2 regions of the Paenibacillus sp. FSL H8-0259 genome follow, and region 1 is predicted to be linked to the other one. Evidence: a T-box and tRNA genes for the amino acid it is inferred to sense, from the RefSeq annotation. Region 1 holds a T-box; the other holds one or more tRNA genes.
The links. The T-box of region 1 lies ahead of argS (arginine--tRNA ligase). A T-box ahead of a tRNA ligase gene usually reads a tRNA of that ligase, here a tRNA-Arg.

Region 1 (3,417 bases):
CTCCCGTAACCCCAGTTGCTCCTGCTACGCCCGTCGCACCTGTAACCCCGGTCGCACCAGCTACGCCTGTTGCGCCTGTAACCCCAGTCGCTCCTGCTGTGCCCGTCGCACCTGTAACCCCAGTCGCTCCTGCTATACCCGTCGCACCTGTACTCCCAGTCGCTCCTGCTATACCCGTCGCACCTGTAACCCCGGTCGCTCCAGTAATACCTGTCGCACCTGTACTCCCAGTCGCTCCTGCTGTGCCTGTCGCTCCCGTAACCCCAGTTGCTCCTGCTATACCCGTCGCACCTGTAACCCCAGTCGCTCCTGCTGTGCCTGTCGCACCTGTAACCCCAGTCGCACCAACTACGCCTGTCGCACCTGTAACCCCAGTTGCTCCTGCTACGCCCGTCGCACCCGTAACCCCAGTCGCTCCTGCTACGCCCGTCGCACCTGTAACCCCAGTTGCTCCTGCTTCGCCTGTCGCACCCGTAACCCCAGTCGCTCCTGCCGTGCCCGTCGCACCTGTAACCCCGGTCGCACCAGCTACGCCTGTTGCACCGGTAACCCCGGTCGCTCCGGCTGCGCCTGTCGCACCCGTAACCCCGGTCGCGCCTGTGATGCCCGTCACTCCTGTGGTAGCTCCCAGGAGTTCAGCAGAAACCAGGCGGTGTGGCGTTACTAAGCCGCCTGAGCTATTTTTTCCCCAGACTGAGATTTGCACCTGTTCATCAATGGTTCCTGAAGTGACAAAAATAAACTCAAATGCATCCAGATCCGCATAATACGTGGTTGTCATTACCTGATTAGGCAGTACATTCAACGTTTCACTGACATATAGCGTGCGGGTTCCATCCAGATAGTAACCCTCTACCGTCACCAAGGAAGACATGGTATCACTTCGGTTATCGATTTTGACCGTGACCTGCTGGGTAGGTCTTAGCCCGCCTACCGCATTATTTTCAATCGGTCCTGTAGATAAAAAGCTCATCTTGAGTTCTCCTCTCCGAATATTTTAATAATGATAACAACTTACTATATTCGAGCCATCACTGGAGGTGTGGACAAAGCCGGATATCTATTGCAAATACCGGATGTTATGGGTTGCATTTTCCGGAAACAAGGTTCCGCTTGACATTCCGCTATTGCTTTCTTCCAGAAATTCGCTATACTGATAAAAATCATATTGAATCAATGACCGGGAGAGTAATGGCCCTGAACCCTAGTCCCCAGCGAGCCGGGAGAGTGTAAGCCGGTACAGATCAGGATTATGAAGCGCACCCGTGAGATGGACTTCTGAACCTTAAGAGTAGGAAGCCCCGGCTAAAGACCGTTAACCTGCAAGGTGGTTGAACTGTATGTTCAGCAACGAGAGTGGTACCGCGAGCGCATAAGCCTCGTCTCTTTTGAGACGAAGGCTTTTTTTGTTGTTTTTTCACCTTACGGACCCTTGAAGTCTTCCGCCCTCAGCCACTGCTTACACCATTCACAACTATTTCGGGAGGTACTTATTCATGTTAAGCGAGCTAATTAAAGACAGTCTGGAACAATGTATTCACAAAGTATCTGAAGAACTGGGAGTTCCCGGCAGCACTCACGTAAAAGCGGCTCTGGAGCAGCCTGCGAATGCGGAGCATGGGGACTATTCCAGCAATATTGCCATGCAGTTGGCCCGCACCCTGCGCAAAGCCCCGGCCGTCATCGCAGAACTGATCATCGCCGAGCTGAAGTCATCGGGCTCCGTAAACGGACTGCTGCAGAGAATCGAGGTTGCGCCGCCGGGTTTCATTAATATGTACATCGATTGGCAGGTGTGGGCCCAGACTGATTTTGCAATTCCGCAGGCTGGCGGTGAGAAGGTTATTGTAGAGCATACTAGCGTTAATCCGAATAAGAGCATGCACATAGGACACCTGAGAAACTCCTGTATCGGGGATGCACTGGTTAGAATTTTGAGAAAAACCGGCTATACGGTCGAGGTACATAACTACGTGGATGATCTCGGCAATCAGCTTGCAGATACTGTAGTCGGCCTTTTGAATGTCCCGCTTGCCGGGGAGCATGTCCGTTTCGGAGATTACTGCTGGGATATTTACGCTGAGATCAACAAGGAGTACGCGGAGCATCCTGAAAGTGTAAATAAACGGACTGAAATTCTTCACGCGCTGGAAGAGGGGCATGGCAATACCGCCTGGATTGGCAACCTTGTCGCCGGACAGATTGTAAAAGAGCATGTGGAGGAGATGCGCAGCTTCGGCATTCACTACGACCTGCTTGTTTGGGAGAGCAGTATTCTGAAGGAAGGCTTCTGGTCTTCTGCCTTTGACCTTCTGTCGCAGACAGAAGTGTTCGTTCAGGAGAAGGAAGGCAAGCTGGCCGGCTGCTGGGTGCTGAAGCAATCCGCTGGCACTGGCGCACAGGAGACACAGGAGACAGAAGAGGAGCATCTGAAGGATAAGGTGCTGGTGCGCTCGAACGGGATTTTGACCTATACGGCCAAGGATATCGCTTATCATCTGTGGAAATTCGGCCTCTTGGACAAGGACTTCGCCTACAGTGAATTTGGCAGCGGGCTGTGGACGACCGGCTTGAGGGGTGAGACGCTGCCTTTTGGACGCGCAGACAAGGTCGTGAACGTGATCGACTACAGACAGGAGTATCCGCAGGCGATGGTAAAGCAGGCCTTCCAGGCACTGGGCTACAGCGAGCAGGCGGATCGGCTGCATCATGTAAGTTATGGTGTGGTTTCGCTAAGTCCGGCTTCCGCCGCTGAACTTGGTATTGATACCTCCGCCGGCAAAAGCTCCTACGCCATGTCCGGACGCCAGGGCATCGGCATCAAGGTTACCGAGCTGGTCCGGCTTATGGAGCATTCCATTGAGGCTACCCGTTCCGACAAAAACGGCCTGTCCAGCCGGCTCATCGCCACCGCTGCCATCCGCTACTATCTGCTGCGCTTCAATCTGGGTACAGAGATTGTGTTTGATTTCAAACAGGCCATGGAGATTTCCGGCAACACTGGCGTTTATCTGATGTATGCCTATGCCCGGGCAAGCCGTGTGCTCAGTAAAGGCAGCGCCTTGGCGGAGAGAGGTACCGGAAATAGCGGCGGCAACGAGCATGGCGGGAGCCGGGAGTACGGGGGGCACGGGAATAGCGGGGATAACGGGAGCAGCAAGCATAGCGCGAGCAGCGGGCCTGACGGGAGCAACGCGCATGGCGGGCTTCCGCTCTTTCCGCCGCAGCTTGAGGCAGCCGAGCTCGCCCTGCTGAGACAGCTCAGCCTGTGGCAGGATACCCTATATACGGCAAGCCGGGAGCTTACGCCGAATACGATCTGTAACTATGCGCACAGTCTGGCCGTACTGTTCAGCAATTTCTACTCCGGCTGCCCGATCCTCAAAGGAGAGGCTTCCAGCGTAGCCTTCCGTCTAT
Region 2 (3,417 bases), 1.7 Mb from region 1:
AATGCCAAGGTATCTACTGAAATCAAAGCAAACGGAGGTTATCTGGGAGGATTCACAGGCCTGAATACAGAGAAATACTTCTATCTGAAAGAGGGCAAAGCCGTGCTCTTCTTCCAGCAATATGAGTATACTGCATACGCTACAGGCTTCCCGGAGGTAATCTTCAGCTTCAAAGAGCTGCTGCCGGACGGAAGCAGTCCGTTCGCTGCACTGAAATAATATAGTAGTTTCATATATCCTGCCCATGCGTTTCCTCCGGAGACATAAGGGCAGGATTTCTTTTGCGGGCCTATTAAGGCTGCCCTGCCGTTACCACATCCCCGAGGCAGTCATAAGCTAAAGAAAGCAAGCAGCTTATAGCGGGGAGGGAAGGATATGGTCTATCAATATACGGCCATTGGAGATTCATTAACGACCGGATTCGGGGCTCTGCCCGGGAACGGATTTGTTCCCGTCTACCGCCGGATGGCGGAAGGGCGGCTGCAGACTCCGGTGGCTTCAGCGAATCTTGGAGTGAACGGTCTGACAACAGCAGGGCTGGAGCAGCGTCTCAAGACAGATGGCGGCTTTCGTTCTGCGGTTAAGGATGCGGAGATCATCACCGTCTCTATTGGCGGCAATGATCTGATTAAGGCCGCCAAAGCCGCAGCGGGGAGGCCAGGTGAGCTGAATGGATATCTGCAAAAAGCGCTCCGGGAATGCAAACGGAATTTCAGTGATATTATGAATACTCTGGCACAGCTGAAGGCGGGTACGCGAAGTCCTTACATTATCCGGATTGTAGGTCTCTATAATCCGTATCCTCAGGTGGATGCGGCTACAGATTGGGTGCGGCAGTTCAACCGCTATGCTGCCGGCTACAGCAGTTATGTTGTGGGGTTTGCTTCCATTTATCATGAATTTGCCGGAAATGAGCGGGGGCTGCTGTTCCTGGATCATATCCATCCGAACGGCAGGGGCTACCGGGTGATTGCCGGCAAGCTGGATGCCCTGGGATATGGAACCTTGAGGTGAAACATCAGTATATATGCCAAATAAAGAGGCTGCCGTAGACCTGTAGGTCCGTGGCAGCCTCTTTATGTGTTGGTGAAGTATAGAAATTAAACGCCAGTCGGCAAGGTCTTCTCAATGACTTTATCGACAATGCCATATTCAGCTGCATCGGCAGCACTCATGAAGTAGTCGCGGTCGGTATCCTTCTCGATCTTCTCGATCGGCTGGCCCGTACGTTCGGACAGGATACGGTTCAGCTTCTCGCGCAGCTTGATGATGCGGCGGGCGCGGATTTCGATATCCGAAGCCTGACCCTGGGCACCGCCGAGCGGCTGGTGAATCATAATTTCGCTGTTCGGCAAGGCAAAGCGCTTGCCCTTGGCGCCGGCGTTCAGCAGGAAGGCTCCCATGGAAGCGGCCATCCCAACACAGATGGTGGATACATCCGGTTTAATGTACTGCATTGTATCAAATATAGCCATACCCGCCGTAATGGAACCGCCAGGGCTGTTTACATACAGGTGAATATCCTTATCCGGATCCTCGGCAGCCAGGAAGAGCATTTGTGCGATGATGGAATTGGCTACCACGTCATTAACCTCCGTTCCAAGGAAAATGATGCGGTCCTTCAGCAGGCGGGAATAGATGTCATAAGCGCGCTCACCGCGGTTGCTCTGTTCTACTACCATAGGAATATAACTCACGTGGAAAACCTCCTTGAAATTGGTGCTTCGAATGTGTTCATTTTTTACTGTTACCGTATTAACCACATGATAAACAAATTCAAACAAAAAGTCAAAGAAAGTCAAACTTAGATTCAAAAAAAAGAGCCATCAAGCGGCTCTTTGGTTAAATATAATATAAGCATTGCTAAATTATGTACAAAAGTGAAAATAATGGCGCGCCCGCCAAGAATCGAACTTGGATCTCAGGCTTCGGAGGCCTACGTCATATCCATTGGACCACGGGCGCAACAGAAATTATTATAATACACTTATTGCATAAAAGCAACGTGTAAAACCCGTTGTGCAAAAAATATTTTTCCGGCTCCCAGGCAGATGATAGCTTCCCACTTGACAGTCAGGTGATGGAGGTTTTCAGTCATGTGCTTAAGGGCGTGGTTACCTCTCACAGACCGGCAGATGTATAAGATGAAACGGGTCTGAGAATTATAGTCTCGGAACACTTGCACTCGGCGTCAGTTTTGGGTAGAATATGGGTGGGACTTAAAAAGTTAACCCGGGACATTTTGAGACCACGAACAAGGGAAAAGAGAAAGACGAAGTTGCAGGAGTGAAAGCATGCGTAATTTATTGGAAATCCAAAAGCAGCTTCTGCCTGATCTCATGGAAACCCTTAAGAGACGGTATACGATTCTACATCAGATCATGCTGTCCGATATTATTGGGCGCAGAACGCTTGCCGCCTCGCTTGATATGACCGAGCGGGTGCTGCGCGCCGAGACGGATCTTCTGAAATCGCAAGGGCTCATTGAGATCGAGAGCGTCGGCATGCGCATTAGCGAAGCCGGTCGCAGACTGCTTGACCTGCTGGAGCCGATCGCCAAGAGCCTCTTCGGCCTGGATGATCTGGAAGAGAAAATTCGTACTACGTACGGTCTCAGTAAAGTAGTTGTTGTACCTGGCGACTGCGAGACCTCGCTGTTCACCAAACGTGAACTGGGGCGTGCAGGTTCGAAGGCACTGCTCAGTGTACTGCGCAGTGACGATACGATTGCCGTCACAGGCGGATCGACCCTGGCCGAAATGGCCGATCAGTTGACCCCGCCGCTATCCCTTTCCTATAAGAACGCCTGGGTAGTTCCGGCGCGCGGAGGACTGGGAGAGAGCATGGAGATCCAAGCCAACACCATTGCTTCGACCATGGCCAAACGGATTGGTGCCAATTACCGTCTGCTGCATGTGCCTGATCTGCTCAGCGGCGATGCCTATCAGTCGCTCGCACTGGACTCCAATATTGGAGAGATTGTGCAGATTATCCGCAGATCGCGTATTATTGTGCATGGAATTGGCGATGCCATTGAAATGACTCACCGCCGCAAGCTGGACCCCGGTACAATCTCAGAGATTCAGGACGAGGGTGCGGTAGCCGAATCGTTCGGATATTATTTCAATGAGAATGGCGAGGTGGTTCATACCATGCTGACCATGGGGCTGCGCCTGGAAGACATTATCCGTACAGAAGTCGTCATCGGTATTGCCGGCGGCAAACGCAAGGCTAAGGCCATTCATGCGATGCTGCGGTTCGGCCAAGAGGATATTCTCGTGACAGACGAGGCGGCTGCTATCGAAATCGGCAAAGAAATCGACAAACAATTGCAAGAGGTCCTATAGATTCCATTTTATGGGACGCGCGCAAAGGTATTATGCATTATACTTAACCTTGTTGTCTTGACGAGCCTCA

Region 2: it has a tRNA-Arg gene. The T-box ahead of argS (arginine--tRNA ligase) is inferred to sense a tRNA for this amino acid. The anticodon was not compared.

Annotation. Positions count from the first base shown of each region.
Region 1 covers NZ_CP150147.1:6,719,758-6,723,174, forward strand. Annotated here, with positions in the region: gene NSU01_RS28730 (collagen-like protein) at 1-973, opposite strand, end outside; T-box leader at 1,168-1,390, shown strand; gene argS (arginine--tRNA ligase) at 1,497-3,417, shown strand, end outside.
Region 2 covers NZ_CP150147.1:171,777-175,193, forward strand. Annotated here, with positions in the region: gene NSU01_RS00860 (DUF4163 domain-containing protein) at 1-219, shown strand, start outside; gene NSU01_RS00865 (GDSL-type esterase/lipase family protein) at 376-1,014, shown strand; gene clpP (ATP-dependent Clp endopeptidase proteolytic subunit ClpP) at 1,101-1,697, opposite strand; tRNA gene NSU01_RS00875 (tRNA-Arg) at 1,891-1,965, opposite strand; gene NSU01_RS00880 (sugar-binding domain-containing protein) at 2,295-3,347, shown strand.